DNA from 3 places in the Streptomyces sp. NBC_01275 genome. Region 2 is predicted to be linked to each of the others. Evidence: riboswitches for the same ligand, from Rfam matches in the RefSeq annotation. Region 2 holds a riboswitch; each other region holds the start of a gene.
What was found. A riboswitch is a leader RNA that binds a small molecule or an ion and turns the genes downstream of it on or off. The one in region 2 is predicted to bind thiamine pyrophosphate.
Positions count from the first base shown of each region.

Region 1: linked by a shared signal. The riboswitch ahead of OG562_RS30960 (thiamine ABC transporter substrate binding subunit) and the one ahead of thiC (phosphomethylpyrimidine synthase ThiC) in region 2 are both predicted to bind thiamine pyrophosphate.
Region 3: linked by a shared signal. The riboswitch ahead of thiO (glycine oxidase ThiO) and the one ahead of thiC (phosphomethylpyrimidine synthase ThiC) in region 2 are both predicted to bind thiamine pyrophosphate.

Region 1 is NZ_JAPEOZ010000001.1:6,940,222-6,950,325, forward strand. It holds gene OG562_RS30935 (XRE family transcriptional regulator) at 13-1,020, shown strand; gene OG562_RS30940 (NUDIX domain-containing protein) at 1,004-1,792, opposite strand; gene OG562_RS30945 (S8 family serine peptidase) at 2,362-3,744, shown strand; gene OG562_RS30950 (hypothetical protein) at 3,813-4,055, shown strand; gene rlmN (23S rRNA (adenine(2503)-C(2))-methyltransferase RlmN) at 4,405-5,511, shown strand; TPP riboswitch at 5,545-5,652, shown strand; gene OG562_RS30960 (thiamine ABC transporter substrate binding subunit) at 5,723-6,808, shown strand; gene OG562_RS30965 (iron ABC transporter permease) at 6,784-8,454, shown strand; gene OG562_RS30970 (ABC transporter ATP-binding protein) at 8,454-9,476, shown strand; gene OG562_RS30975 (LAETG motif-containing sortase-dependent surface protein) at 9,604-10,104, opposite strand, start outside.
Region 2 is NZ_JAPEOZ010000001.1:4,754,359-4,764,462, forward strand. It holds gene OG562_RS20935 (metallophosphoesterase) at 257-1,345, shown strand; gene OG562_RS20940 (hypothetical protein) at 1,549-2,433, shown strand; gene OG562_RS20945 (VWA domain-containing protein) at 2,545-3,915, opposite strand; gene thiC (phosphomethylpyrimidine synthase ThiC) at 3,984-5,810, opposite strand; TPP riboswitch at 5,803-5,992, opposite strand; partial or broken gene OG562_RS20955 (YibE/F family protein) at 6,610-8,049, shown strand; gene OG562_RS20960 (SsgA family sporulation/cell division regulator) at 8,283-8,729, opposite strand; gene OG562_RS20965 (IclR family transcriptional regulator) at 8,830-9,690, opposite strand; gene OG562_RS20970 (DUF5326 family protein) at 9,902-10,104, opposite strand, start outside.
Region 3 is NZ_JAPEOZ010000001.1:2,364,178-2,374,281, forward strand. It holds gene OG562_RS10175 (NAD(P)/FAD-dependent oxidoreductase) at 1-1,306, shown strand, start outside; gene OG562_RS10180 (hypothetical protein) at 1,399-2,463, opposite strand; gene metF (methylenetetrahydrofolate reductase [NAD(P)H]) at 2,520-3,443, opposite strand; gene thiE (thiamine phosphate synthase) at 3,579-4,244, opposite strand; gene OG562_RS10195 (Rv2175c family DNA-binding protein) at 4,355-4,720, opposite strand; gene OG562_RS10200 (NAD(P)/FAD-dependent oxidoreductase) at 4,790-5,977, opposite strand; gene OG562_RS10205 (hypothetical protein) at 6,094-6,444, opposite strand; TPP riboswitch at 6,497-6,608, shown strand; gene thiO (glycine oxidase ThiO) at 6,702-7,835, shown strand; gene thiS (sulfur carrier protein ThiS) at 7,832-8,032, shown strand; gene OG562_RS10220 (thiazole synthase) at 8,038-8,832, shown strand; gene pknB (Stk1 family PASTA domain-containing Ser/Thr kinase) at 8,987-10,104, shown strand, end outside.

The DNA of each region.
Region 1 (10,104 bases), 2.2 Mb from region 2:
GCGAGTCTGCGGGTGTACGTGTCCGAGTGGGAGAACGGCAAGCGCACCATCTCGGACCGCTATGCGGCCATCCTGCGCAGCCTTCTGGGAACCACGGACGCAGAGCTGAGGGGTGACGCATCGCAGGTCGCTGTGCCCGTGGTGGACGGCTATGACGAGTTGCTGAGCAGGATCGATTCAGCCAGCAGCATCAGCGGGTCCATGGTGCAAGCCTTCGAGGCGCAGACGGAGTTGCTCCGCACCATGGACCGTGAGCGCGGCGCTGCCAGCCTTGTGGACCAGGTGACGGGGCATCTCTCCGCTCTTGAGGACGCGCTCAACTTCGCGGTGCTGCCGGGCGCGCGCCGCCCGATCGCGCTCGCGCTCGCGGGCGCGTCGACCATGGCCGCGTGGCAGGCGATCGACTCGGGTGCGGTCGAACGAGCCTGGAGAAACTACGAGTTGGCGAAGCGCGCGGCGCGCGACGCTGAGGCTCCGATGTATCTGGCTCACGCCATGGCGGAGCAGGCGTACGTACTGTGCGAGGCGGGCCGGCCAGCACTGGGGGTCGACCTGGTCCGCGATGCTCAACGCGTTCTCGGCGGGGACGGTTCGCCACGTCTTCGGGCGTGGCTGTTCGGCGCAGAAGCTGAGCTGTGCGCCCGCGCGGGGATGGACGACGACTGCCGGCGCGCCCTCGATGCCGCTACGGAGTGCATCCCGGCGGGGTCGGGGGACCGTGACCCGGACATGCTGAGCATCTTCTTGAACGGTGCGCATCTGGCCCGTTGGCGTGGCAGCGTGCTTGCCCTGCTCGGTGACGGTGACGCCGTGAGTAGCCTCTACAGCGCCCTTGAGGTGGCAGACCCGACCTTCGTGCGGGCGCGCGCGGGACTGCACACCGATCTCGCGCAAGCCCATCTGGCACGAGCCGAGTACGACGACGCGCGCACCCACCTGAGGGAGGCTCGACTACTGGCGAACCGCACCAGCTCGGTGCGACAGCGCCGACGGGTGGACATGCTCAGTGCGCGGCTGTAAGCCCCTGCTTGCCACGGCTGGCCAAGATGTGAAGCAGGGCGACCAGCGTTCCGGAGCCCATCAGCTCACCACGAGCCATGAGTCCTGGAATGTCGGCGAGCGGAACCCACTCGATGTGGCCCGCCTCTTCGAGATCCGTCGGAGAGCCGACCTGTTCAGCCCCGTGGCCCACGAAGATCTCGTGTGGCGAGTCCACCATGCCAATCATCGGCTGATAGGTGACCACATGCTCGAGTGACTTCGGTCGCCAACCGGTCTCCTCGACGACTTCCCGGAGCGCAGTCTCCGCCGCATCCTCCCCTTCGTCCACGATCCCGCCGGGGAGCTCCCAGCCGAATTGCTGCGGGACGAAGCGGTACCGCCACAGCATGAGGACGCGGTCCTGGTCGTCGACCACGGCCGTGACGGCGACGTGGTGCAGCTTCACGACGTGGTGCTCGAACCGCTCGACGCCGGGGGGCTCCACATCCCAGACCTGAAGCTTGACCCAACGGTTGTCGTAGACGTCGCGCTCGCCATGGATGCGCCACGGCTCCAGACCCTCCGGGGTCCTCACGCTCACCAGTCCCGGAACGCGGTAGGCGCTCCGGCCCCGAACTTCCAGTGCACCCTCGGACACGAGACGGGCAAGCACCTGTCGCAGCGCCGTCCGGCCGATGCCGAGTTCCTCGGTCAGGGTGCGTTCGGACGGGAGCTTGGTGCCGGGGGCGTACTCGCCTGACGCGAGCCGTTCGTGGAGCGTCTCGTAGACCTTGGTCGTCTTCGGGCCCATGCGCGGAACACTCTCCGTTCTGCCGTGGTGCGTACCAGCGTAGCGGCCATGGGGGCACGCACCCTCCAGCTGGCAACTCGGCGTCGGGTCATTGACTGGTTGTCCCGTCTTGCAGCACTTGAGGGACGCACGTGGGTGCGCATCGACATATGGCGCACGAAAACGAACCTGCACGCCTACTACGAGCGGCGAGCGGATGGGGTTCCAGCGCGTTCGCACTGAGGCTTCGGATGATCAGCGCTCAGGCTGGCTCGCCCAACGATCTGCTTGAGAGTTGGCCATGCCTCAGACCTCCTGCCCGTATCCGCGGAGGACGTAAGGGCGCGCAGCGTCACACCTTGTGTCGAAGGCGTACCAGGTCAGAGGTAGGCATCGGCCGCGTGAGCCCATCGAGTAGGGCGAATCCACGTGTTCACTGTTTTCCTTTTCAAGGAGTGGCAGCCAACTCGGCGTGCGAGCTCGGGAAACCTCCATTAACGTGGAGGGATAAGCGACCGCGCGATCGAAGAGACATTCTCGAGGTACCGCCAAGCAGTAGTTGGCAGGCAAATGACTTGAGGCATCCTGCTATGAACACAGAACGCGCGCTTCCGGAAGAGAGCTCCGGGCAAATACCTGGGGAAGTACTCATCGAGCTGGCTCCCTGGCTGGCGGGCATGGTTAATCCCTTCATTCCGGATCCTTCCGGCTCTGCGTCTCCCGTGACAACCCTAGGCGACCCAGAGATAGACAGCGTTCTGGGTGAGATAGGCGTGTGGTCGATCACGCGCTTGTTCTTCAGGGGGCCGCCTAAGTGGGATGGGGCCAGGTTTAAATCCGACCCTGATGAGGATCACGTTAGCTATAGACTGCGGTTCGATCCGGAAGTGCCTGTCGACGAGGCGGTAGCGCGCTTGCTAGATACGAAAGGCAAGCGCATTGAGTTGGCTACGTCGAATGACTGGTATGTGAGCCTGGCTGTGGACCGGTCAGCACATGAAACTTTCCCAACCCAGTGGAACCTAGAGGCAATTGACTGCCCGAGAGCGTGGAGGCGCACTTACGGTGAACCTCACGTCGTGGTTGCTGTTATCGACTCAGGTGTCGACTTCAACCATGCAGACCTGCAATCCAACCTGCTGCAGGGTAAGAACTGTGTGGACTTCACGGGGAAGCAGTATCCAGCAGGTAGAGAGCTTATAGGCAACTACCTGCGGGCCAGTGATCGTCCAGATGACGAAGTCGGGCACGGTACGCATGTCGCTGGCACGATCTCTTGCGAATGTAGCCATCTTGGTGGGGTGACGGGGATGACGCGACGCTGTCGGATACTGCCGGTACGCGTCCTCGCCACGGCATACGAGCCAGTCAGGCGTGAATATGAAACCGTCGGCAACATGGCTAACCTGGCAGCAGGAATTCGATGGTCAGTGGACTGCGGCGGGGCCAGCATTTTGAATATGAGCTTGGGTAGGGCGAAGAACAACGAATTCGTACTCCGGGCCATCCATCACGCTCAAGACCGCGGAAAGATTCTGGTCGCTGCTGCTGGAAACGAAGGTCACGCGAAGAATAGGAAGATGTATCCAGCGGGATACTCTGGAGTTATTGCCGTCGGTGCGACTGACCTTGATAATCAGCGTGCCTACTTCTCGAACAGTGGAGACCACATCGTTGTGTGTGCTCCAGGTGTGGGAATTAGTTCCACGCATCTCAGTAATGGGCATGACACGCACAGTGGAACTAGTTTTGCGGCCCCTCACGTGAGCGGTCTTGCTGCCCTGATGATCTCCATTGCGCCCGACTTGACGGCGGAGGAAGTCTCGACAATCATCCGAGAGACGGCTACGCCATTGCGTCAAGACCAGGCAGACCCCCATCCGAATCAAAATTTCGGCTGGGGGCTGATCAATGCTGAAGCGGCCCTGTCCCGAGTGATGGAGCACGGAAGCGTATCTGGCGGGCACTCGTGACTGGACTGGTTCGTTGTCTGGTCGCAGAGGTGTACGGCGAGGGCGTCGGATAGAAGGAGTAGGAGTCCATGGCAGTTCGCGTGATCGTGGAACTGGATTCTAAGTCGGACTGGCGGAGAGTAGTCCCGCAATTGCAGACGGTATTCGGTGCCGAGGGTGCTGTGCCGCCAGTGGAGGGGTGGCCAGACCACATGGTGGTTCTCTTCCCGGATGGCACCCCCGACGCTATTTGCGATGACCTGACGACGGACGTGCCGGAGATCTTGCGAGCGCATCCTGACGAGTATTTTGTCGGGGATCCCAGTATGTGATCGAAGGCATCGAGGCGCAGAGCTGCTCAAACCTCGGCGTCTCCGCACCTTCCCTGCCCTGCGCCTCGACGTCTCCCCCTGCTGGCGCATGCGTTACGTGCGTTCACGCGTTCGATTCTAGTTTCGGGTGTGAGGGTGAGCACCACCGGCCCCAGCAAAGTCTCGCTCCGGGCCCAGGTGTCACGGTGAGGCAGCTTCACCTGCGCAGACACCCCGCTGGCCCCCGTGGGCCGGGCCGTCTGTGGGCCGTCCGAGGGGGGCCCAGGACGACCAGGGATGACCAACAACGACTACCCCGCAGGACTTCCGGCCCAGGCCACGAGATTCGATCTGCGACACTGGTGTGGCCATGCCTAAGCCCGGAGAACTCACTTTCGTCGCCCCCCGCGGAGCCAAGAAGCCGCCGCGGCACCTCGCCGACCTCTCGCCCGCCGAGCGGAAGGAGGTCGTGGCGGAGATCGGTGAGAAGCCGTTTCGTGCCAAGCAGTTGTCGCAGCACTACTTCGCGCGCTACGCCCACGACCCGGCGGAGTGGACCGACATCCCCGCCGGATCGCGCGAGAAGCTGCGCGAGGCGCTGCTGCCGGACCTGATGTCCGTCGTCCGGCATCTGTCGACCGACGAGGGCACCACCCGCAAGACGCTGTGGCGGCTGTTCGACGGCACGCTCGTGGAGTCGGTGCTCATGCGTTACCCGGACCGGGTGACGATGTGCATCAGCTCGCAGGCCGGCTGCGGGATGAACTGCCCGTTCTGCGCGACCGGGCAGGCCGGTCTGGACCGGAACCTGTCGACCGCCGAGATCGTGCACCAGATCGTGGACGGGATGCGGGCGCTGCGCGACGGCGAGGTCCCGGGCGGTCCCGCGCGGCTGTCCAACATCGTCTTCATGGGCATGGGCGAGCCCCTCGCCAACTACAAGCGGGTCGTCGGCGCCGTCCGGGCGCTCACCGACCCGGCACCGGACGGGCTCGGGCTGTCGCAGCGGGGCATCACCGTGTCGACGGTCGGGCTGGTGCCCGCCATCCACCGGTTCGCCGACGAGGGCTTCAAGTGCCGGCTCGCGATCTCCCTGCACGCCCCTGACGACGAGCTGCGCGACACCCTCGTCCCCGTGAACACGCGGTGGAAGGTGCGCGAGGTGCTCGACGCCGGCCTCGAGTACGCGGCGAGGTCCGGGCGCCGGCTCTCCATCGAGTACGCGCTGATCCGGGACATCAACGACCAGGCGTGGCGTGGCGACCGGCTCGGCCGGCTGCTCAAGGGCAAGCCGGTGCACGTCAACCTGATCCCGCTCAACCCGACCCCGGGCTCGAAGTGGACGGCCTCCCGGCCCGAGGACGAGAAGGCGTTCGTCCAGGCCATCGCGGCGCACGGGGTGCCGGTCACCGTCCGGGACACCCGAGGCCAGGAGATCGACGGGGCCTGTGGACAGCTGGCGGCCACCGAGAGGTAATCTGGCCAGGTCACATCGTCTTATCACAACTTCAGCATCCGACAGGGGAGCGCCACAGCGCTGAGAGTGCGGCAACCAGGCCGCAGACCCTCTGAACCTCGCCCAGGTCATTCTGGGTAGGGAGTTCGGTGACTACTCAAGCTGTTGCGCCCTGCCCGGACACTCCGGGCGGGGCCGCGTCTCTTCCTGGCCACCCCCAGGAGGAAATCAAGTGCACACCAAAACGTTCGTGGCCGTGGCCGTCGGCCTCGGGCTGGTCACACTGTCCGCGTGCGGATCGTCGAACGATTCCACCACCGGCTCGAGCGCGAAGAGCTCCAAGACCGTCACCCTCGTCAGCCATGACTCGTGGGCCGTCTCCAAGAGCGTGCTCGCCGCCTTCGAGAAGGAGTCCGGCTACCAGGTCAAGGTCCTCAAGGACGGCGACGCCGGCCAGGCCGTCAACAAGGCCATCCTCACCAAGGACAACCCCCAGGGCGACGTCTTCTTCGGCGTCGACAACACCCTTCTCTCCCGCGCCCTCGACAACGGGCTCTTCCAGCCGTACGAGGCCAAGGGGCTCGACCAGGTCGACGCGCAGTACCAGCTGGACGCCGGCAAGCACCGGGTCACGCCGATCGACTACGGCGACATCTGCGTCAACTACGACAAGAAGTACTTCGCCGACCACAAGCTGGCCCCGCCGACCTCCTTCGACGACCTGGTGAAGCCCGCCTACAAGGACCTCCTGGTCACCGAGAACGCCGCCACCTCCTCGCCCGGCCTCGGCTTCCTGCTCGGCACCGCCGCGCAGTACGGCGACGAAGGGTGGGAGGCCTACTGGAAGAAGCTCAAGGCCAACGGCGTGAAGGTCGTCGACGGCTGGGAGCAGGCCTACAACGAGGAGTTCTCCGGGTCCGCCGGCGGCAAGAAGGCGAAGGCCGACCGGCCGCTCGTCGTCTCGTACGCCTCCTCGCCGCCCGCCGAGGTGATCTACGGCGACCCGAAGCCGACCACCGCCCCGACCGGCGTGGCGACCGGCACCTGCTTCCGGCAGATCGAGTTCGCGGGGCTGCTGAGCAACGCGGGCGACACCGCGGGCGGCAAGGCGCTGATCGACTTCCTGGTCACGAAGAAGTTCCAGGAGGACATGCCGCTCAACATGTTCGTCTACCCGGTGCTGAAGGGCGCGGCCGTGCCCGCCGAGTTCACGCAGTACGGTCCCGCCGCCAAGGATCCCGAGACCATGGACCCGGCGAAGATCGCCGCCGACCGAGACCAGTGGGTCAAGTCATGGACCTCGCTCGTACTGAAGTAGCGCCTGGCAGAAGGCGTGCCGGGAACGCGGCGAGGCTCGGGCTCCTGGCCCTGCCCGTCGCGTTCTTCGGGGTGTTCTTCGCCTACCCCGTCGCCGCGATCGTCGCCCGTGGGCTGAAGGTCGACGGCGTCTGGCGGCTGGGGCGGATCGCGGACGTGCTCGGTCAGTCCGACATCCGGCACGTCCTGTGGTTCACGACCTGGCAGGCGCTCGCCTCCACCGTGCTCACCCTGCTGCTCGCGCTGCCCGCCGCCTATGCCTTCGCGCGCTTCGCCTTCCCCGGCAAACAGGTGCTGCGGGCCGTCGTCACCGTGCCGTTCGTGCTGCCGACGGTCGTCGTCGGCACGGCGTTCCTCGCGCTTCTCGGGCGCGGCGGACTGCTCGACGAGCTGTGGGGCGTACGACTGGACTCCACCGTGTGGGCGATCCTGCTCGCGCATGTCTTCTTCAACTACGCCGTCGTCGTGCGCACGGTCGGCGGGCTGTGGGCGCAGCTCGACCCGCGGCAGGAGGAGGCGGCGCGGATGCTGGGCGCGTCCCGGCTGCGGGCCTGGCGCACGGTGACGCTCCCGGCGCTCGCGCCCGCGGTCGCCGCCGCCGCGCTCATGGTCTTCCTCTTCACCTTCACCTCCTTCGGGGTCGTGCAGATCCTGGGCGGGCCGACCTTCTCCACCCTGGAGGTGGAGATCTACCGGCAGACCTCCGAGATCTTCGACCTGTCCACGGCCGCCGTCCTGACCCTCGTGCAGTTCGCCGCCGTGGGCGCGATCCTCGCCGTGTACGCCCAGGCCGTACGGCGGCGGGAGACCGCGTTGCGGCTGGTGGACGCGTCCGTGACGGCGCGGCGGCCGCGCGGGGCCGGGCAGTGGGCGCTGCTGGCCGGGGTGCTCGCCACGATCGCCGTGCTGCTGGTGCTGCCGCTGGCGGTGCTGGTGCAGCGCTCGCTGGACGCGCCCGACTTCGCCTATTACCGGGCGCTGACCAGCGAGGACGGCGGGACCTTCCTGGTCCCGCCGATCGACGCGATCGGCAACTCCCTGCAGTACGCGCTCGCGGCGACCGCCATCGCCGTGGCCATCGGCGGACTGGCCGCGGCCGCGCTCGCCCGTCGCGACGCCGGACGCCTGGTCCGCGGCTTCGACGCGCTGCTGATGCTGCCGCTGGGCGTCTCCGCGGTGACCGTCGGCTTCGGGTTCCTGATCGCGCTCGACGAGCCTCCGCTGGACCTGCGCAGCACCTGGATCCTGGTGCCGCTCGCCCAGGCGCTGGTCGGCGTGCCCTTCGTCGTACGGACCATGCTGCCCGTGCTGCGGGCGGTGGACGGGCGGCTCCGGGAGGCGGCGGCCGTGCTGGGGGCGTCGCCGTGGCGGGTGTGGCGGGAGGTGGACCTGCCGATGGTGCGGCGGGCGCTGCTGGTCGCGGCCGGGTTCGCCTTCGCGGTGTCGCTGGGGGAGTTCGGGGCGACGGTGTTCATCGCGCGGCCCGACAACCCGACCCTGCCGGTCGCGGTGGCGCGGCTGCTCGGACGGGCCGGCGAGCTCAACTACGGCCAGGCGATGGCCCTTTCGACGATTCTGATGGTGGTGTGCGCGGTGGCCCTGCTGGTGCTGGAGCGGCTGCGGACCGACCGGACGGGGGAGTTCTGATGCCACTGCTCGAACTGGAGCGAGCCACCGTGCGGTTCGGCGGGCGGGCCGTGCTCGACGCGGTGGATCTGGAGGTCGCCGAGCATGAGGTGGTGTGCGTGCTCGGGCCCAGCGGCAGCGGCAAGTCGACGCTGTTGCGGGCCGTGGCCGGGCTGCAACTTCTGGACTCCGGGCGGGTGGTGCTCGACGGGCGCGACCAGGCGGGGGTGCCCGCGCATCGGCGGGAGCTCGGACTGATGTTCCAGGACCATCAGCTGTTCCCGCAGCGGGACGTGGGCGGCAACGTCGCCTTCGGCCTGCGGATGCACGGCACGCCCAAGCGTGAACAGCGGGAACGGGTAGGGGAGTTGCTGGACCTCGTCGGGCTGCCGGGCGCCGCAGGACGGGCCGTGGCCGCGCTCTCCGGCGGTGAGCAGCAGCGCGTCGCGCTGGCCCGCGCCCTCGCGCCCCGCCCCCGGCTGCTGATGCTGGACGAGCCGCTGGGCCAGCTCGACCGCTCGCTGCGGGAGCGGCTGGTCGTCGAGCTGCGGGAGCTCTTCGGCCGGTTGGGCACCACGGTGCTCGCGGTCACCCATGACCAGGGCGAGGCGTTCGCGCTCGCCGACCGGGTCGTGGTGATGCGGGAGGGGCGGATCGCCCAGTCCGGTACGCCTCTTGAGGTGTGGCAGCGGCCGGCGGACGCCTTCGTGGCCCGCTTCCTGGGCTTCGACAACGTGGTGGAGGCGACCGTGGCCGGGGAGGTCGCCGTCACTCCCTGGGGCAAGGCGCCCGTGCCGCCCGGGTCCCCCGAGGGGGCGCGCACGCTGCTCGTCCGGCCCGCCGGAGTGCGCCTGGTGGACGCGGACGAGGGCCTGCGCTGCACGGTCGCCGCCCGCACCTTCAAGGGCACCCATGTCGCCGTCCGCCTCCAGCCGGAGGGCGCACCGAGGCTCGAGGCAGCGTGCACGCTGCGGGACGCGCCGGAGGTCGGGGACGTGGTCGGGGTCGCCTTCGACCCGGCCGACATCGTCGTGCTCGACTGACATCGTCGTACGCGGCCGTCGTCGTCGTACGGGACCGACGCCGTCGTACGCGGCCGACATGCGGATGGCCCGCCCCCGGAGGGGCGGGCCACGCACGTGACGTTCGACTACGGTCGGTCGGCGGGGGTCAGCGGTTGCTGGACCCGCGGCGGCGCATGCCGAAGAAGACCGCGCCACCGCCCACGACGACCAGGGCGGCCGCGATGCCGGCGATCAGACCGGTGTTGGAGTTGGCGCCGGTCTCGGCCAGGTTGGACTCCTGGGCCGCGGCGGACGGGGCGTTGCTCGCGGAGGGCGCGGGCGCGGCGCTGTCGCTCGCCGTGTCGGACGGCGTCGGGCTCCCGGTGTCGGCCGGGGTCGACTCGTCGTCCGACGGGGGAGTGTCGGAGGGGCTGGACGAGGGGGACGGGCTGGTGGTGTCCTCGGTCTGGCAGGCCTTGGACGGGGTGGTCAGGTTCGGCGTGATGTCCTCGTCGACCAGGACCTTCTTGCCCTTGGTGGCGACGACGTGGACGCGGTATTCGGCGTTGGGGGCCCAGTCCTCCGCGAAGGAGATGGTGGCGCCCTTGCCCTCGACCGTGAGCTCGCCGACCTTGCGGGCGTCGGCGCCGTTGTTCTCGAGGAAGAC
Region 2 (10,104 bases):
ACCCCGGCCGCCTCCCCCACACCGCAGACGTCACGTGTCTCACCCGTCCGCCGACGGAGTCACCCGCGTGGGGACTGCCGAAGCCCGGCCCAATCGGGGCGAAAGCCACGACGAACTGGAGGCTTGCTCCGATTCACCACCCCTGGGTCGTCACACGGCACGATCCGCATTCCTATGATGGGCCCACGGCACCGCGGGCCGCTGCGACCAGGCAGTCCGAAAGGGTGCAGCTGCGGCGCGATGGTGGAGGGGTCTGATGACTCAGGGGGCCGGTCAGGGACCCGAGGTGGAGCGGACGGCGACGTTGCGCGACTTCCGGGTGCCCGCATACGTCCACGAGACCGGTCCGTACGACCAGAGCACCCATCCCGGGAACGCCGCGCCGCCGCTCGAGGAGCCGCTGGAGCACCCGGACGGCTACACGCCCACCCAGCGCGACCTGCCCGTGATCAACCGGGGCGACACCCTCCAGATGACCGTCGAGCCGGCCCCGGCCCCGCTGCCGGTCCCGCTGCCCGCGACCGGCCCCGGACCGCTGTTCGTCGTCGGCGACGTACACGGCTACCTCGACGAACTGATGGCCGCGCTGCAGGAGAAGGGCCTGATCGACGCGGCGGGCCAATGGTGCGCGGGCACGGCCCGGCTGTGGTTCCTCGGCGACTTCACCGACCGCGGCCCGGACGGCATCGGCGTCATCGACCTCGTCATGCGGCTGTCCGCCGAGGCCGCCGCGGCCGGCGGGTACTGCAAGGCGCTCATGGGCAACCACGAGCTGCTGCTGCTCGGCGCCAAGCGGTTCGGCGACACCCCCGTCAACTCCGGCGCGGGCACGGCCACCTTCCAGGCGGCCTGGCTGCTCAACGGCGGCCAGAAGTACGACATGGACCGCCTCCAGGACCACCACCTGCAGTGGATGGCCCGCCTCGACGCCGTCGAGGAGGTCGACGGTCATCTGCTCGTCCACTCCGACACCACCGCCTACCTCGACTACGGCGACTCGATCGAAGCGGTCAACGACACCGTCCGTGAGACGATCACCCGCAACGACGCGGACGAAGTCTGGGACCTGTTCCGCAAGTTCACCAAGCGCTTCTCCTTCCGTGACGAGGGCGGCGCCGACGCCGTACGCTCCCTGCTCGATACGTACGGCGGCACCCGAATCGTTCACGGCCACAGCCCGATTCCCTATCTGCTGGGCGACGTCGGCTCCGAGGACGGCGAGGACAACGGCGGGCCCCTGGTCGAAGGACCGCACGTCTACGCCGACGGACTGGCCATCGCGATGGACGGCGGCGTGACGATGGCCGGAAAGCTGCTGGTCCAGCAACTTCCCTTGGACATCTGACGGTTATCGGAGCGGTTACGGGGCAGGCGTACCCCACGTCGGAACGTCCGACGACGCCGCAGGCCAGGGGCTAATTTCAGCAAACCCCCTGTCACCCCATGCCTTCGCCGCTCTACCATCGGCTTATCCGTAGCAGGCTCCCCTCCGTTTCTGCCCGACGGCTCGTTGGCATGCGAGCCCCAAGCCCTACGGAGCATCGGGGGATGCACATGAACAGCGTTCCGCAGCACCTGCTCACCGAGGACCGCCAGGAATACGAGCGGATCCTCGACGAGGCGCTGCGCTCCGCACCAACCCACCCGGAGCTGGCCGCTGTCGGACAGCGGCTCAACCCCGAACAGCTGCGCACCATGGCGCTCAACGCCACCGCACTGATCACGGCGGCCGCGGCGACCGAGTACCAGCACTACGTCAAGGTCCGCGAGGAACTGCGCCACCCGGCGCCGTCCACCCCGTCGTCGCCCGCCCGCGAGTCCGGCTCCGGTGAGCCGGGCGGGGGCGCGATGGGGCTCGCCACCACCGTGGGGGAGGCGGCCCAGGCCGCCGAGACCGCCGGGGCGGGCGCCGTCGCCGTCGCCGCCGTCCTCACCCCTGTTCTCGCCGGAACCGCTGCGGTGATCTTCCTGCTCGTCGGTTACATCCTCAAGATGCTCGAACCCGAACCGACGGTCGCCCAGGCCATGCTCAACGTCGGCTGGGCGTTCGGGGCCGTGACCGCGGCCGCGATCCTCGTCGCCACCTTCGGCCTGCTCGTCACCGCCCTGCACAACCGGCCCTCCGTGGAGGCCGGAGAGCACGGCGAGCTGAGCGAGGAGGTCGACCGGGCCAGAGAAGCCTGGCGGGAAGCCCTGCTGAAGCGCGGCATCCTGCCGTTTCTGCGAGAGGCCCTCGCCAGCCCCGGCCCGGCGGCCGCGCTCCACCCCGAGCCGACCCCGCCGAGCCCGACCGGCCGCCTCCCGAAGATCGGCTACGGCCGTCCGGGCTTCAGCAGCCCCGACGACGGCCGCTCCACCGGCCCGCGCCCGAGCTTCAGCAGTCCGGACTACACCAGCCCGGACTTCGGCGGCCCGGAGCACCAGCCGGAATAGGGCCCTCGGCTTGCGCCCCCGCACAAAAGGAGCGCAAGCCGTACGCCCGGGCCCCGGCGGTCAGTCGTACGCCCTGGCCCGGCGCTCAGCCATGCGCCCGCAGCGGGGCCCTCAGAGGATGCCCGCCCGGCCGGCCGCGGTGATCCAGGACGGGAACTCGGACAGCAGCCGGTCATAGAGCTCCTGATCCGGAACGGTGCTGATGTCGTCCACGGCGAAGAAGCCCACGTTGTCGACCCGACGGCCGGGCAGCGTGTCGAACCGCTCCAGAACGCCGTAGCGGGACCGGCCGAGCCCGACGAACTGCCAGAAGATCGGCTCCTCGACCGCCTCCCGCAACTCCCGCTCGATCGCCGCGTCGCGATAGACCCCACCGTCGGAGAAAAACAGCACCAGCGTGGGAACACCCACCGGATTCTCTCGTACGTACGTCCTGACCTGGGCGATCGCCTTCTGCTCCTCGTTCTGGATGCCGACCGTACGCATGTCGACCTGCCCCGGCTCCATCCCCTTGCGCGGCTTCTTGCTGCGCCGGAACAGACTGATCTCGCCCACCCGCACATGCAGCCGCAGCCACTCGGGGAGTTCGCCCAGGCGGAGGTCGGGCAGTCGCGCGGCCTCGCTGGCGAACGTCCAGGCCTGCATCTCGCCGTCGTCGTCGAGCTGGGCCGCGACCGCCGCCATACGCTCCACGACGTCCGCCACCACACCCCCCGAGTACAGGAACGCCATGGAACCGGAAGCGTCCAGGACGAGCACGATCCGCGCACTGATCCCCACCGCTCCGCGCTTGCTCAGACTGACGGCGACCTGCTCCTTCCGCAGGGACAGCCGCTTGCGCATGTCCACCGGAAGCCGGTCCTCGCCCTTGGACGGACGAGAGCCGACGGACGGTGGCGCAACCGGTGTTTCGGCGACTGCGGTCGGTGGAGAGGTGCCCTCCGCCGCCTCCTCGTCGACGGTGATCCCGAAGTCGGTGGCCAGTCCCGCCAGCCCGGAGGCGTACCCCTGCCCGACCGCACGGAACTTCCAGCGTCCCTCGCGCAGATACAGCTCGCCGCCGATGAACGCCGTCTCCGAGTCGGCCTGCATCTCGAAGCGGGCCAGCTCGAGTGTTCCGCCCGAGCCGAGCAGTCTCAGCGTCAGACCGCTCACCTGGCCGAAGGCGCCGCCGTCCGCCGAGGCGCACAGCACCACCCGGACGATGTCGCTCTCCAGCGAGCGGAGGTCGACCTCGACCGTGTCCGTCATGACACCGGCGGACCTCCGCTTGCCGAGGTGGGTCACGGTGCCGGACGCATGACGGGGCTGGTTGTAGAACACGAAGTCGCCGTCGTCACGAACCCGCCCCGCCGCCGTCAGCAACAGCGCCGAGGCATCGACGTCCGGCTCGCCGGTCCCCTCGGACCAACTGAGTTCGACGCGGACGTCCGGCACGTCGACCGGCAGATTGGCGCCCTTGCTCATGGATCGCGGTGTCATGGGGCCAGTCTGCCGAGCCGACGGCCGTGAGCAACCGTCCTCGCGACCAGCGGGTGAGAGCAATGACGTCAGTCGGCGATCGGCAGATACACCCTGTTCCCCGAGGCCGCGAACTCCTTCGACTTCTGCAGCATCCCCTCAGCGGCCTCCTCAGCCGTCGCCCCCGCAGCCGCCGTCCCGCCGAACTGCGCTGTGATGCTTTGACTAATCTTCATCGAACAGAATTTCGGCCCGCACATCGAGCAGAAGTGCGCCGTCTTGGCCGGCTCGGCCGGGAGCGTCTCGTCGTGGAACTCCCGTGCCGTGTCCGGGTCGAGGGCCAGGTTGAACTGGTCCTCCCAGCGGAACTCGAAGCGGGCGTCGGACAGCGCGTCGTCCCATTCCTGTGCACCGGGGTGCCCCTTGGCGAGATCGGCTGCGTGGGCGGCGATCTTGTAGGTGATGACGCCGGTCTTGACGTCGTCACGGTTGGGCAGGCCCAGGTGTTCCTTGGGCGTGACATAGCAGAGCATGGCCGTGCCCCACCAAGCGATCATCGCGGCGCCGATGCCGGAGGTGATGTGGTCATACGCCGGCGCGACGTCCGTCGTCAGCGGGCCGAGCGTATAGAACGGAGCTTCATCACAGATCTCCTGCTGAAGGTCGATGTTCTCCTTGATCTTGTGCATCGGGACATGTCCCGGGCCCTCGATCATCGTCTGTACATGAAAACGCTTCGCGATCCGGTTGAGTTCCCCGAGCGTGCGCAACTCCGCGAACTGCGCCTCGTCGTTGGCGTCCGCGATCGAGCCCGGCCTGAGGCCGTCGCCCAGCGAGTACGTGACGTCGTAGGCGGCGAGGATCTCGCAGAGCTCCTCGAAGTTCTCGTACAGGAACGACTCCCTGTGGTGCGCGAGGCACCAGGCCGCCATGATCGAGCCGCCGCGCGAGACGATGCCGGTCTTGCGGTTCGCCGTCAGCGGGACGTAGGGCAGGCGCACGCCCGCGTGGACCGTCATGTAGTCCACGCCCTGTTCGGCCTGCTCGATGACGGTGTCCTTGTAGATCTCCCAGGTCAGTTCCTCGGCGCGGCCGTCGACCTTCTCCAGCGCCTGGTACAGCGGCACCGTGCCGATGGGGACGGGGGAGTTGCGCAGCACCCACTCGCGGGTCGTGTGGATGTTGCGGCCGGTGGACAGGTCCATGACCGTGTCGGCGCCCCATCGGGTCGCCCAGGTCATCTTCTCGACCTCCTCCTCGATGGAGGAGGTCACCGCCGAATTGCCGATGTTGGCGTTGACCTTCACCAGGAACCGCTTGCCGATGATCATCGGCTCGATCTCCGGGTGGTTGACGTTGGCCGGCAACACCGCACGGCCTGCCGCGATCTCCTCGCGAACCACCTCGGGAGAAACGTTCTCCCTGATGGCCACGAACTCCATCTCGGGCGTGATCTCCCCCCGGCGCGCATAGGCGAGCTGGGTCACCGCCTGGCCGTCCCGGCCGCGGCGCGGCAGCCGCGGCCGGCCCGGGAAGACCGCGTCGAGGTTGCGCAGACCGCCGCGCGGCGAGGTGTGCTTGATGCCGTCGTCCTCGGGGCGGACAGGACGGCCCGCGTACTCCTCGGTGTCGCCTCGGGCGACGATCCAGTTCTCCCGCAGCGGCAGCAGACCCCTGCGGACATCGGTGTCGACGAGCGGATCGGTGTACGGGCCGGAGGTGTCGTACAGCGTGACCGACTGCCCGTTGGTGAGGTGCACCTGACGGACCGGCACCCTTAGATCGGGGCGCGTTCCCTCGACGTACCCCTTGTGCCAGCCAATGGACTTCCCGGCCTCCACAGCATCAGACATCTGCTCGGACATCGGCTCAGATATCTGCGTGGAGGCAGGCGTGCGTGCGTCCTTGTTGGTCATGAGACCTACTCCCTACGCCGGCATTACCCGGTAACAGGTTCGGCGGTCGACGCAGCGGCTACCGCCTGCCGAGGTTTCATGTGAAACATCACTCGAATCAAGTGACGTTCCACGTGAAACATCGCGAAGACGGAGGTCAGCGCCCTCTCAGCCCGGTGCTCCGAGCTCCCGCGTGTGCAAAGGTGGCTCCACGCTAGCGTCAATTCGGGCGCGGTGAACAGAGCGCCCCCGTCGTTCTTGCGATGATCGGTCGGTGACCACGACACACCATCCCCCGTACCCGCCGCCCGAGCCGCCCCGCGGACCGGGCACCGGAAGCGGTCCAGGAACGGGACCCGGAAACGGTCCTGGCCGCGGAGGCGACCGCGACTTCAACAGCGGGCCCGATCGGGATCGGGGACGTGGCCAGGAACACGGTCCGGGGTACGCCCCGGGGCGCGGGCCCGGTCACGAGCCGGGCGGACCCCCTGGACACGAACCAGGCGGCGGGCCGGACCGTGAGCCTGGACGTGAGCCAAGACCCGATCCTGCGTACAGCGGCGGTCCGGCCGGGCCGGGGCGCGGCGGGATGCCCGGCGGACCGGGACACGGTCCGGACCGGGGGGCCAGGCAGGGATACTCCCCGGGGCAGGTACCCGCCGGCCCAGGCACTGGATCTGGCCCTGGCCGCACTCCGGACTTCGGCCCTGGATCTGGATCTGGGCCTGGGTATGGGTCTGGGCCCGGATCTGCCCCGGACACCGGCTTCGGCTCGCACGACGGACATCGCCACAGTGGCTCGAGCGACGGCCAGAACCCAGGTCACGGGCACGGCGGCGGCCACGGGCATGGTTCCGGATCCGGATCTGATTCGGGCGATGGTCACGGTGGTGGGCAGGGCCCTGGCCCAAGCGGCGGGCACGGTCATTCACACAGCCACAGTCATGGTCCGGCCGCCCCTGTCTCCCGGCATCTGCGCAAGGTCATCGCGGCCGTCCTCATCCCGTTCGCGGGGGCGGTGGTGGTCGGGCTCGCGGTGCTGTGGCCCGGCGGCGCTCCCCCGCACGAGCGCACGGGCGTCGGCTTCGACCGCCAGAGTCAGCAGGCCACGGTCACCAAGGTCGTGAGCGTGAGCTGTGCGTCGGTCAACGCCTCGGGCGACACCCCCACCGGCGACACCTCCACGGCCGAGGGGTCCTCCGCCGAGCAGCAGGCGAAGGGCACCTGCAAGAAGGCCACGATCCGCGTGGACACCGGCAAGGACAAGGGCCGTACGTTCACCGAGATCGTCCAGCCGGACCAGTCACGCCAGCTGCACCAGGGCGAGAAGGTCGTGGTCGCCTACGAGCCCTCCGCGCCGAAGGACCTGCAGTACTCGGTCACCGACGTGAACCGCCGGTTCCCGATGGCCCTGCTCGCCGTCATCTTCGCGGTCGCCGTCGTGGTCGTCGGACGGCTTCGGGGTGTCATGGCACTGGTGGCGCTGGCCCTGAGCTTCATGGTGCTGAACTTCTTCATCCTGCCGGCGATCCTGCAGGGCTCGAACCCGCTGGTCGTGGCGGTGGTGGGGTCGAGCGCCATCATGCTGATCGCCCTGTATCTGTGTCACGGCCTCTCGGCCCGCACCTCGGTAGCCGTCCTCGGCACCCTCATCTCGCTGCTGTTGATCGGCGTCATGGGGTCGTGGTTCGTCGACTGGGCCGTGCTCACCGGCAACACGGACGACAACACCGGTCTGATCCACGGGCTGTACCCGACGATCGACATGAGCGGTCTGCTGCTCGCGGGCATCATCATCGGCTCGCTCGGCGTCCTCGACGATGTGACGGTCACCCAGACGTCGGCGGTCTGGGAACTGCACGAGGCCAACCCGTCGATGGGCTGGCGCGGGCTGTACCGGGCCGGCATCCGCATCGGCCGCGACCACATCGCGTCCGTCGTCAACACGCTCGTCCTCGCCTACGCCGGCGCCGCGCTGCCGCTGCTGCTGCTCTTCTCGATCGCGCAGAGCAGCGTCGGCGCGGTCGCCAACAGCGAGCTGGTCGCCGAGGAGATCGTGCGCACGCTGGTGGGCTCGATCGGGCTGGTCGCTTCGGTGCCGGTGACGACGGCTCTGGCGGCGCTGGTGGTCTCGGCCGACCGGCCGGGATCCGCGACGGCCCCTGCGGGGGTCCCGGAGCCGGCTGTCGTGGGAGCGTCCCCCGCAGGCCCCGCCCAGGCGCAGGCCCGGGGCGGCCGGGGCAGGCGACGCAAGCACTGACCCGAGCGCCGACGCAAGCACGGATGCAAACACGGGCGTAAACGCTGAGGCGGCCGGGTGCCCAAGGACCCGGCCGCACCGGCCGACTCGGGCGCTCCGGGGCGCCCCGGGGCACCTGTGGCACCTCTGGCACCTGTGGCACCTGTGGCACCCCACAGCCCCCTCTCCAGAAGAAGCGTTCCTGCACCACCCCACCCGTGGCGAAGCGTTCCGCCACCCCCTCCGCCGTCACCTCATCCGGCGCTCTGCTCCTCCGCCAGGATCCGGTTCAGCGCCTCGTCCAGATGGGCGTCGAAGTCGGCGAGCGCACCCTCCTGGCCCAGCGGGACCAGCTTGTCGGTGCGGTCGAGGAAGGCCACGAGCGGAACCGCCGAGGAGCGGAACAGCGCCTGGTCGCCGCCGACCTGAAGCCGGATCAGCACCTCGCCCAACACGTCGGGATCGACGGGCGAGACGCGCACGTCCCCCTCGCCACACGCTCGACCCACCCCGTCGATGAGCAGCTCACGCCCGAAAGCCCAGGTCACCGGGGCGTCACCGGGCAGGTGAAAGGTGAGCCGCACGGCATAGGGATCGCGCGCCTCGTAGCTCAGCTCCACCGGGATGCGGAACGAGAGCTCATCGGAGACGAGAAAGCTCATCATGACTTCTGCCTGTACTGCCTGTACGGACTCGCGCATCGCCCTACCCCGTCATGTGACGTCGACTGGCCGGGAATCGACCCCTGACACTGACAGGCATCTTGCTGAACGTACACAACAGATCACAAGGAGTAAGTTTTCAGATACTGATAGAGATCGCGATTGACCCCAGCCTCCGCCCGATCTCGCTCTGCAGCTGTCGGGCCGCGGGCAGCAGCCGGTCGGCCTGATGAACGGGCAGGGAGATGGCCATCGCCGCCGCCGTGGCGCCCACCGTGATCGAGATCGCGGCGCACACCGTGCCCAGTGCGTATTCCTGCCGCTCGACGACCGGTTCCATGCGCCCCATGCGTTCGAGGCGTCTCAGCAGGGTGCGGTCGTCACGCACCGTGTACGGGGTGATCGACTGCACCGGGTAGCGGTCCAGGTGGTCGCGGCGGGCGTCCTCGTCCAGCTGGGACAACAGACACTGGCCGATGGCGTGCGCGTGTCCGGTCTCGCGGAAGTCGGCCCATTCCACCACCGCCGGGTTGCCCGGGGTGTCGGAGACGCACATGATCTCGATCTCGCCGTCGCGATACCGGGCGTAGTACACGGGGACACCGATCGAATCGCGCCAGTGGGCGAGGGTGTCGACGACCGTGCTGCGACGTTTCTGCGCCGCCCCGCTGCTGCCCAACCGCTCGGCCGCCTCCCCGAGGAAGAACAGCCCCTTGTCCCGGCGCAGATAGCCCTCGTGCACGAGGGTGCGCAGCAGGTGGTACGCCGTGGGGAGCGCGAGGCCGGTCTCGCGGGCGAGTTGCTTGGCCGGGGCACCGCCTTCGTGGTCGGCGACGGACTCCAGCAGGCGCATGGCGCGCTGGACGGAGCCGATGAGGGTCGCCGCGGGGTGCGGCTGCTCGGGGACCGCCGGACTCGGCGGGCACGGGAACGGGGGTGCGGAGGAACGCGGTCGAGTCGGGCTGTGCGGTTCCACGGAGGCGGTGTCGACCATGGCCAAAGGTCACTCCCGAAGCGCGAGAGGGCGGTCCGTGCGGGGGAACACGGGAGGGGGTGTGCGCCGCTCGCGGGGGTCGTCCCCGCGTCGGGTTCCGGACTTTAACCGTCTGCCACCGCTTGCAGTCGGGCTGTGCGGAAAACTTCCCCCGGCCGAGGGAACCGGTGATTCCTGTTACCGCTTCACCGGTCTCCCGTACCACTCCCCAGTCGCTTCACCAGTCGCTGCGCGACGAGGAACTCGACATGAACTTCCGTACGACGTAGATCAGTCCGCCGACCAGCGCCACGAAGATCAGCACCTTGAACAGCAGGTAGACCACGAAGCCGACGACACTGGCTATCAGACCGCCGAACACGACGAGCGCGATGACCGGCACCGCCACCCACTTCACCCACCACGGCAGTCCCGTGAAGA
Region 3 (10,104 bases), 2.4 Mb from region 2:
CGGCAAGGAGCCGCTGGAGGCGTGCGTCGAGCTGGTCCAGGTCGACCCGTCGGCACGGCATGTGTTCGCGGACGGCGTCGAGGCGTCCCTGCCGAACGCCTCGCGCGCGGGCGTCGTCTCCGCTCTGGACGAGGCGCTGGGGTCGGGCGCCGGGCAGCGCTGGGGCGACTTCCTGGTCCGCGCCCGCGAGGCCTGGGAGCGTACGCGCCGGCCCCTCCTGGAAGAGCCCCTGTGGCCGAACTGGTCGGTGCTGGCCGACCGCGAGCCCTATCCGGCCGTCCCGCACAAGCGCCTGCTGCGCACCCGCCGGGCCGGCACCCTCGCCGAGATCGGCGCCTGGGAGCTGCGCGACCCCCGGCTCGCCGCGCTCCTGGAGGCGCACGCGCTCGCGTACGGCCTGGATCCCCGGGCCGCCCCGGCGAGCGCGGCCGTACTGCCGTACCTGGAGCACGCCTTCGGCACATGGCACGTCCGCGGGGGCGTCCGGGAGCTGGCCCGCGCGGTGTACGAGCGGTGTCTGGCCCGCCGGGTCGCGTTCGAGTTCGGCGCCGAGGTCACGCGGGTCATGGAGAAGGACGGGCGGGCGGCGGGCGTGGAGCTGGCCGACGGGACGGTGGTGGACGCGGACTTCGTGGTCGCCCCCGGCGACACCGCGGGCCTGCGCGCCCACACCGGCACCCACACGGACGCCCACGCGCGCGCCGACGGCCACTCCGTCGCCCCCGTCGCCCCCCAGCGGGGCCTGCCGAGCCGGCTGACCGTGCTGCTGGCGCTGCGCGGCGGTCGGCCGGAGGGGACGGCGCATCGGACGGTGGTGCACACCGAGGACCGCGAGGCCGAGCTGGAGAGCCTGTTCGGCACGGCGCCGGCCGTGCCCGCGCGGCCGACGGTCACGGTGCTGCGCCCCGGCGACGCCGCGCTGACGCCGGACGGCGACCACGAGGCGGTCACGCTCAGCGCCGTGGTCCCCGCCGGGGCGGAGATACGCGGCGAGCACGCGGACGCGCTGGTCTCCGTCGCCGAACGCGCCCTACCGGGCCTGCGCGAGAGGATCCTGTGGCGCGAGCTGCGCACGCCCGCCGACATCGCCGCGGAGACCGGCGCGACGGGCGGGGCGATCCCGGCGCCGGCGCTGGCCGCGGCCGGGGGCCGGCTGCTGCACCCGGCGAACTCCACGGGCCTGCAGGGCCTGTTCGGCGTCGGCGGCTGGTCGCATCCCGGCGGCGGACTCCCGCACGCGGGCATGTCGGGCGCGCTGGTGGCCGGACTGATCGTGGAGGGACCGGAGTTCCGGGGCTCGCAGTGAACTCCCGGTGAGGCCCGGCAAGTTCCCGGTGAGCTCCTGACAGTCAGCCCCGAAGGGCCGGCCGCCGGTCGGCCCCGAAGGCGAAGCGCCTGTCAGAACCGATACTGCTCGTCGTACCCGTTCCCCTGCTGCTGCCCGTTCCCCTGCTGCTGCCCGTCGCCCTGCTGCCCGTCGCCCTGGTACGGGTACGACTGCTCGGGCGGGAGTTCGCCGCCGAGCGGATCGTCGGTGCTGCGCTGCTGCGGGACCCAGACGCCGCCGGCCGGGGTCTCCCCGTAGCCGCTGGCGCCGTACTGGTCCTGGCCGTAGCCCTGCCCGTACTGCTGCTGGCCGTAGCCGGCGTCGTAGGAGCCGCCGCCGTAGGTCTGGGTGCCGATGTACGGGTCGGAGTAGGCGGCGTACTGCTGCTCGCCGGTGGTGTCGTAGCCGTACTGCTGCTGGCTGTACCCGGAGTAGTTGTCGTAGCCGTAGGTCTGGTCCGCGCCCTGGGCGGCCGTCGCGTACTGGTCCTGGGGCTGCGGCTGGCCGGTGGCGGCCGCGTAGGCGGCGTCGCTGTACACGCCGTAGGAGCCGGTGTCGTCGGGCAGGGGCTGCGGCTCGTACACGGACGCGCTCTCGCCGGCACGGGCGGCGGGCGTGAAGACGTCGTCGCGGTCGTAGTCGTCGTCGCCGAAGGAGCTCTTGTCGCCGTAGGAGTTCGCGTCCTGGCCGAACGCCATGTCGTCGCCGCCGTACGGCGACTCGGCGTCGTAGCCGGCCGCCTCGGCGGCCTCCAGGCCGGACACCTCGAGGGTGGGGTCCCGGCGCTCGGCCTTGCCGCGGCGGCGCTTGCTGCCACCGGCCTTGCTCTCGGCGTTCTCGGAGTTCCCGAAGCTCCCCGGGTCCTCGACGCTCTCGGCGTCCGCGCGCCGGACGGCCCAGCCCTCGGCGAAGCCGCGGCGGAACGACAGGGTGACGTAGGTCTGGCCGACCGCGAAGGCGATCGCGCCCAGGCCGATGACGACGACCGACGGAATCAGGACACCGAGAACCACGCCGAGGAAGCCGACGAAGGCCAGCAGCCGCCAGCGCAGCCGTGCCTTGTACTGCAGCAGGACCTCGCCCAGCAGCCACAACGCGACGATGCCGAACGCGATGTAGAGGACCGTCCAGCCCATGTACGCCCCTCTCCCAGTGGCCGCTACGCAGTGTGTCGTATGTCGGTGCGACCGGTCTAGGCCTGCGGCGGATGGTGCAGGCCCAGGTTCTCGTAGATTTCCAGCGTCGCCGTGGAGTTGTTGAGCGTGATGAAGTGCAGTCCGGGCACTCCCTCGGCCAGCAGCCGTGCGCAGAACTCCGTGGCGAAGTCGATGCCAATGGAGCGTACAGCGGCCGGATCGTCTTTGGCTGTGAGGATCCGCTCTTTCAGGGCGTCCGGGAAGTGGGCGTTGCTGAGCTTGGGCAGCCGCTCGAGCGCCTTCACACTCGTCACCGGCAGCACCTCGGGGATGACCGGCGTCGCACAGCCGGCCGCCTCCACCCGGTCGCGCAGGCGCAGATACGACTCGGGCTGGAAGAACATCTGCGTGATCGCGTAGTCGGCGCCGGCCCGGCACTTGTCGACGAAGTGCTCGACGTCCGCGTCCCAGTCCCCGGAGCGCGGGTGCATCTCCGGGAAGGCGGCGACGCCGACGCAGAAGTCGCCCGACTCCTTGATGAGCCGGACGAGCTCGGCGGCGTAGGTCAGGCCCTGCGGATGCGGGACCCAGTCGCCCATCGGGTCGCCGGGCGGGTCGCCGCGCACGGCGAGGATGTTGCGGATCCCGGCGTCGGCGTACTGGCCGATGATGTTGCGCAGCTCGGCGACGGAGTGGTCGACGGCGGTGAGATGCGCCACCGGGGTGAGGGTGGTGTCGACGACGATCTGCTGCGTCTCCCGAACCGTGGTGGCCCGGGTGGAGCCACCGGCGCCGTAGGTCACGGAGACGAAGTCGGGGGCGACGGCCTCGACCCTGCGCAGCGCGTTCCACAGGCTCCGCTCACCTTTGGGCGTCTTCGGCGCGTAGAACTCGAACGAGTACGTCGTCTTGCCGGTCGCCAGCATGTCACGCACGGTGCGCGCGTGGTCCGTCCTGGTGGATGCGGTTCCGAGGGCCATACCCGCAGGTTAGCCAGGGGGCGGCGGACACCCAACCGGACGTCGGATATTCGCCCGAATTGTCGGCCTGTTTTGTCCACCCCTCGGACAGGTCTCCGACCGAAAAGCGTCCTGGCGGTTCATGCGCTCCACGGCTCACACGCTCCGCAGTCGCTTCGCGAACTCCGTCGCCGCGGCGCGCGGGTCGTCCGCCTCGGTGAGCGCCCGGACCACGACCACGCGGCGGGCGCCCGCCTCCAGCACCTCGTCGAGGTTGCCGAGGTCGATGCCTCCGATGGCGAACCAGGGGCGGTCGGCGCCGAGGGACGCGGTGCGGCGGACCAGGTCGAGACCGGGGGCGTGACGGCCGGGCTTGGTGGGGGTGGGCCAGCACGGGCCGGTGCAGAAGTAGTCGACGCCGTCCTGGACGGCGGCGGCCTCCGCTTCCGCCCCGGCGTGCGTGGAGCGCCCTATGAGGACGTCGTCGCCGAGGATCGCGCGGGCCGCGGGGACCGGCAGGTCGCCCTGGCCGAGGTGGAGGACGTCGGCGCCGGCCGCGTGGGCGACGTCCGCGCGGTCGTTGACCGCGAGGAGCTTGCCGTGCCGGGCGCACGCGTCGGCGAACACCTTCAGGTGCTCCAGCTCCTCGGCCGCCTCCATGCCCTTGTCCCGCAGCTGCACGATGTCGACGCCGCCGGCGAGTACCGCGTCGAGGAACTCCGGCAGGTCGCCCTGGCGGGTGCGGGCGTCCGTGCAGAGGTAGAGCCGGGCGTCGCCGAGGCGGGCGGCGCGGGCGGTGGCGGACATGGACGTGTCAGGCAGACGCGTGTCGGGCATGCGTGTGTCCCCCCGGGGCGGTGGCATACGGGCCGCGGCCGCGGCACAGCGTGCGGCCGCGGCCCGTACACCGGGTGGTTGTTCGAATCAGCGGCTCAGACGGCGAGCGCCTGGGCGCGGCGCTTCACCTCCGTGCCGCGATTCTCGCTCAGAGCCTGCGCGGGGGTGCCGGGCAGGCTCGGGTCGGCGGTGAAGAGCCACTCCAGCATCTCTTCGTCCGAAAAGCCGTCGTCCCGCAGGAGCGTCAGGGTCCCGACCAGGCCCTTGACGACCTTGTCCTCGTCGATGAAGGCGGCGGGGACGTGCAGCGCGCGGTTCTCACCACGTCGTACGGCGATGAGCTGGCCCTCCTTGACCAGCTGCCGGACGCGCGTCACCTCGACATCGAGCATTTCGGCGATATCGGGCAGGGTGAGCCAGGCAGGGACGAGAGCATCGATCTTTGCGTCAATCTCGGTCACGGGAACAAGCCTGCCATCTGCCACTGACAGTCGGAAGCCGGGCCCGTCCGACCAGGCGGTTTCGGCACGTTACGCCGTCGCCGCCTTCAGCGGCCTGGCCGGATCCGCCAGGAGCTCGGGGTTCATCGCGGCTCCCGACTCGATCAGTCGGCGGCCCTGGGCCAGGTCCCGGGGGCGGCCCACCGCGAGCAGGGCGACCAGCCTGCCCTCGCGCAGCCAGCAGACCGTCCAGGCGGGGCCGGCGGGGTCGCCGCGCCACCGGGTGGTGTCGGCGGCGGAGTGGTGGCCGGCGTACTGGACGAAGCGGCCGAACTGCTCGGACCAGAAGTACGGGACCGGGTCGTAGACCGCGGGGGGCTCGCCGGTGACCGCGCCGAGGATGTTCGCCGCGACGGTGCGCGGGCCCTGGAGGGCGTTGTCCCAGTGGTGGACGAGAAGCCGCTCGCCGTACCTTCCTGAAGGGAAGGAGGCGCAGTCGCCGACCGCGTACACGTCCGGCACGGAGGTGCGCAGACAGGAGTCGGCCACGACCTCGCCGTGCACGCCGAGCTCGATGCCGGAACCGGCCAGCCAGGCGGTGGCGGGGCGGGCGCCGATGCCGACCACGACGGCTCCGGCGGGCAGCCGCGTGCCGTCGTCGAGGACGACCGCGCCGGGCTCGACGCGCTCCACGCGCGTGTGGGTGTGCAGGGCGATGCCGCTGTCGGCGTACCAGGCGGCCATCGGGGCGGCGACCTCGGCGGGCAGCGCCCCGGCCAACGGCCGGTCGGCGGCCTCGACGACGGTGACCGCGCAGCCTGCCTCGCGGGCGGCGGTGGCGAACTCCGCGCCGATCCAGCCGGCGCCGACGACCACGACGTCGTGCTGCCGGGCGAGCACGGGCCGCAGCCGTTCGGCGTCGTCCAGGGTGCGCAGCAGATGCACGCCGGGCACGCCCTCGGAGCCGGGCAGCCGGATCGGTTCGGCGCCGGTGGCGAGGACGAGGACGTCGTACGGGACGGGTCCGGTCTCGGTGTCCAGCTCATGGTCGGCGGGGCGCACGCCGAGGACCTCGCGGCCGAGCTGCAGCTCGATGCCGAGGCTCTCGAAGTCGACGTCGAAGGCGGAGCCCTCGGCCTTGCCGAGCAGGACGGCCTTGGACAGCGGGGGCCGGTCGTAGGGCTGGTGGGGCTCGGCGCCGATCAGCGTCACCGCCGCGTCGAAGCCCTGCTCGAAGCCCTGCTCGCGCAGGGCGACCGCGGTCTGCACCCCGGCCATGCCCGCGCCGACGACGACCACGCGCCGTACGGCCGAACCGCCTTCCGCGACCGGCCCGCTCTCTCCCTGCGTCTGCTCGCTCACCCGATCACCTTAGTCAGCTGACGAACGGTCAGTCAGTCGTCGTGCTCCGTGACCTGCTCCACGACACTGGTCCCGCTGCCGGACTGCGACTCCCACTCCCAGGTCTCGTCGAGGCGCACCCGCCGGTCGGGCAGCTCGACGACCGTCGACACGCAGTGCCCGGCGGACGTCGTCCCGTCCCGCTTGAGCTGCACGTACCGGAAGTCGAGCCGGTCCCCCTCCCGGGTGCCCACCAGATGCCCGCGTACCACGTCGCCGCCCGCGTAGTCGGCCCAGATCACGCCGTCTTGCTCGTGGTACGTGAAGCGGGTGCGGGCGCCGACCTGACCGGGGGCCTGGTCGGCGACGGGGGCCAGGACGAGGCCGTCGAGGGAACGGGGCACGGAAGGAGGCTCCCTTACTGAGTCACGGAGCGTGGCGCTAGGGTGGCCAAACTAGAGCACTCGCGGGAGTCCGGACGCACCGGGCTGAGAGGGAGGCTGGCGGCCTCCGACCGTAGGAACCTGATCCGGGTCATGCCGGCGAAGGGAGGGGCTGGACGCCCATGTCGCGTACACCTACCGCAGTTACCTCAGAGACCTCAGTTGCCGCAGTTGCCGCAGTCGCCTCGGACACCTCAGACACCTCAGACGTCCTGGTCGTGGGGGGCGGGATCATCGGGCTCGTCACGGCGTGGCGGGCCGCGCAGCGCGGGTTCGCCACGGCCGTGGTGGACCCGAAGCCGGGCGGCGGGGCCGCGCGGACGGCGGCCGGGATGCTGGCCGCCGTCACCGAACTGCACCACGGCGAGCAGACCCTGCTCGGCCTCAACCTGGCCTCGGCCCGCCGCTACCCGGACTTCGCGGCCGAGCTCACCGATCTGACCGGTCATGACCTCGGCTACCGCCGGTGCGGCACGCTCGCGGTCGCGCTGGACTCCGACGACCGCGCCCATCTGCGGGAACTGCACACCCTGCAACGGCAGTCGGGCCTGGAGTCGGAGTGGCTGTCCGGTCGGGAGTGCCGACGGCTCGAGCCGCTGCTCGCACCGGGGGTGCGGGGCGGGCTGCGCGTGGACGGCGATCACCAGATCGACCCGCGACGGCTGGCCGGCGCGCTGGTGGCCGCGTGCGAGCGGGCGGGCGTGGTCTTCCACCGTGCCTGGGCCGAGCGGCTGTCCCTGGCGGGCGAGCGGGCCACGGGGGTCGTGACCCGGGACGGCACGACGCTGGCGGCGGGGCAGGTGGTCCTCGCGGCCGGCAGTCTCAGCGGGCGGCTGGAGGGCGTCCCGCCGGACGTGCTGCCGCCGGTGCGCCCGGTGAAGGGGCAGGTGCTGCGGCTGACCGTGCCGCCGCGGTACGCGCCGTTCCTGAGCCGCACCGTCCGGGCGGTCGTGCGCGGCAGCCAGGTCTACCTGGTGCCGCGCGAGAACGGCGAGCTGGTCGTGGGCGCGACCAGCGAGGAACTGGGCTGGGACACGACGGTGACGGCGGGGGGCGTGTACGGCCTGCTGCGCGACGCCCACGAACTGGTCCCCGGGATCACCGAGCTGCCGCTCACGGAGACCCGCGCGGGGCTGCGCCCCGGGTCCCCGGACAACGCGCCGCTGCTCGGGCCGACCGGTCTCGACGGACTGCTGCTGGCCACCGGGCACTACCGCAACGGCGTGCTGCTCACGCCGGTCACGGGCGACGCCCTCGCGCACGCCCTGGCCACCGGTGAGCTCCCGGACGAGGCCCGCCCCTTCACCCCCCGGCGCTTCGCCGCCGCCGCACTCTCGGAGCAGCCCGCATGAACGTCTCCGTCAACGGCGAGCGACGGGAGATCGCTCCCGGCACGGCCCTCGACAGCGTCGTACGGTCCCTGACGCCCGCGCCCTCCGGAGTGGCCGCCGCGCTCAACGAGACCGTCGTCCCGCGCGCGCAGTGGTCCGCCACGGCCCTCTCGGAGGGCGACCGCGTGGAAGTCCTGACCGCTGTGCAGGGGGGTTGAGCGCCATGGCCGACGATCCCTTCCTCCTCGGCGGTACGTCCTTCGCGTCCCGTCTGATCATGGGTACGGGCGGTGCGCCCAGCCTGGAGGTGCTGGAGCGGGCACTGGTCGCGTCCGGGACCGAGCTGACGACGGTCGCGATGCGGCGGGTGGACCCTTCCGTGCACGGCTCGGTGCTGTCGGTGCTGGAGCGGCTGGGCATCCGGGTGCTGCCGAACACGGCGGGGTGCTTCACCGCCGGGGAGGCCGTGCTGACGGCCCGGCTGGCGCGGGAGGCGCTGGGGACGGACCTGGTGAAGCTGGAGGTCATCGCCGACGAGCGGACGCTGCTGCCGGATCCGATCGAGTTGCTGGAGGCGGCGGAGACGCTGGTGGACGACGGGTTCACGGTGCTGCCGTACACGAACGACGATCCGGTGCTGGCGCGGAAGCTTCAGGACGTGGGATGCGCGGCGATCATGCCGCTGGGCTCGCCGATCGGCTCCGGCCTGGGCATCCGCAACCCGCACAACTTCCAGCTGATCGTCGAGCACGCGCGCGTGCCGGTGATTCTGGACGCGGGGGCCGGTACGGCGTCGGACGTGGCGTTGGCGATGGAGCTGGGCTGTACGGGGGTGATGCTGGCGTCGGCGGTGACGCGGGCGCAGGATCCCGAGCGGATGGCGTCGGCCATGCGGGCCGGCGTCGAAGCGGGACGGCTGGCCCGCCTGGCGGGCCGGATCCCCCGCCGTTACTTCGCCGAGGCGTCGTCCCCCGCGGAGGGCCTGCCGACGCTGGACCCGGAGCGCCCCGCCTTCTGACCGCCCCCCTCCTCCTCCCCTCGCCCGTCCCCCCCTCGCCCGCCCTCCGCTGCGCCTCTCCTCCTTGGCTCTCGCGTCACAGGTCAGCTGCAGTCCTGCGGCGATATCGGCGGAGGCGGTGGGGGTGTCAGCGGGGGCTCGTAGACTCGCGGATGTGGACACGACCCTTCAGGACCCTCTCGTCGGGCAGGTGCTCGACGGCCGGTATCGCGTCGAGGCGCGGATCGCGGTCGGCGGGATGGCCACGGTCTACCGGGCCGTGGACACCCGCCTCGACCGGGTGCTCGCGCTCAAGGTGATGCATCCGACGCTCGCCGCGGACGCCACCTTCGTCGAGCGGTTCATCCGCGAGGCCAAGTCCGTCGCCCGGCTCGCGCACCCCAACGTGGTGCAGGTCTTCGACCAGGGCGCCGACAGGTCGTATGTGTATCTCGCCATGGAGTACATCGCCGGCTGCACGCTGCGCGACGTGCTGCGCGAGCGCGGGGCGCTGCAGCCGCGGGCCGCGCTGGACATCCTGGAGCCGGTCCTCGCCGCGCTCGGCGCCGCGCACCGGGCCGGGTTCGTGCACCGGGACATGAAGCCCGAGAACGTGTTGATAGGGGACGACGGGCGGGTCAAGGTCGCCGACTTCGGGCTCGTGCGGTCGGTGGACACCGTGACCAGCACCACCGGGGCCGTCCTCGGCACCGTCGCCTATCTCGCCCCCGAGCAGATCGAGCAGCCGGGCGCCGCCGACCCCCGGGTCGACGTGTACGCGTGCGGAGTCGTGCTCTACGAGATGCTCACCGGTGAGAAGCCGCACGACGGGGACTCCCCCGCGATCGTGCTCTACAAGCACCTCCACGAAGACGTCCCGCCGCCCTCGGCCGCCGTGCCCGGTCTGGCGTACGAGCTGGACGAGCTGGTCGCGTCGGCCACCGCCCGGACGCCCAGCGTCCGGCCGCACGACGCCGTCGCGCTGCTCGCCCAGGTGCGGGAGGCGCGCGGTGCGCTCGGCGCGGACCAGCTGGACGCGCTGCCCCCGCAGGCCGTCTCCGCGGAGCACGACAACGCGGAGGACCGCACGAGCGTGATCCCGCGCTCGCTGACCGTGCCGCGGCCGCTGCCCGTCAACGAGGACGACGACCCGCTCCTGAACGGCGGCCTCGACGCCCCCTACGACGGCGAAGGCGGCGTGCACCGGACCTCCCGCTTCCAGAGCCCGCCGCCGCTGCCGCCCCGGCGCCGCCTCGCGCGGCCCCGGCGCGGGGTGTTCGCGCTGGTCACCGT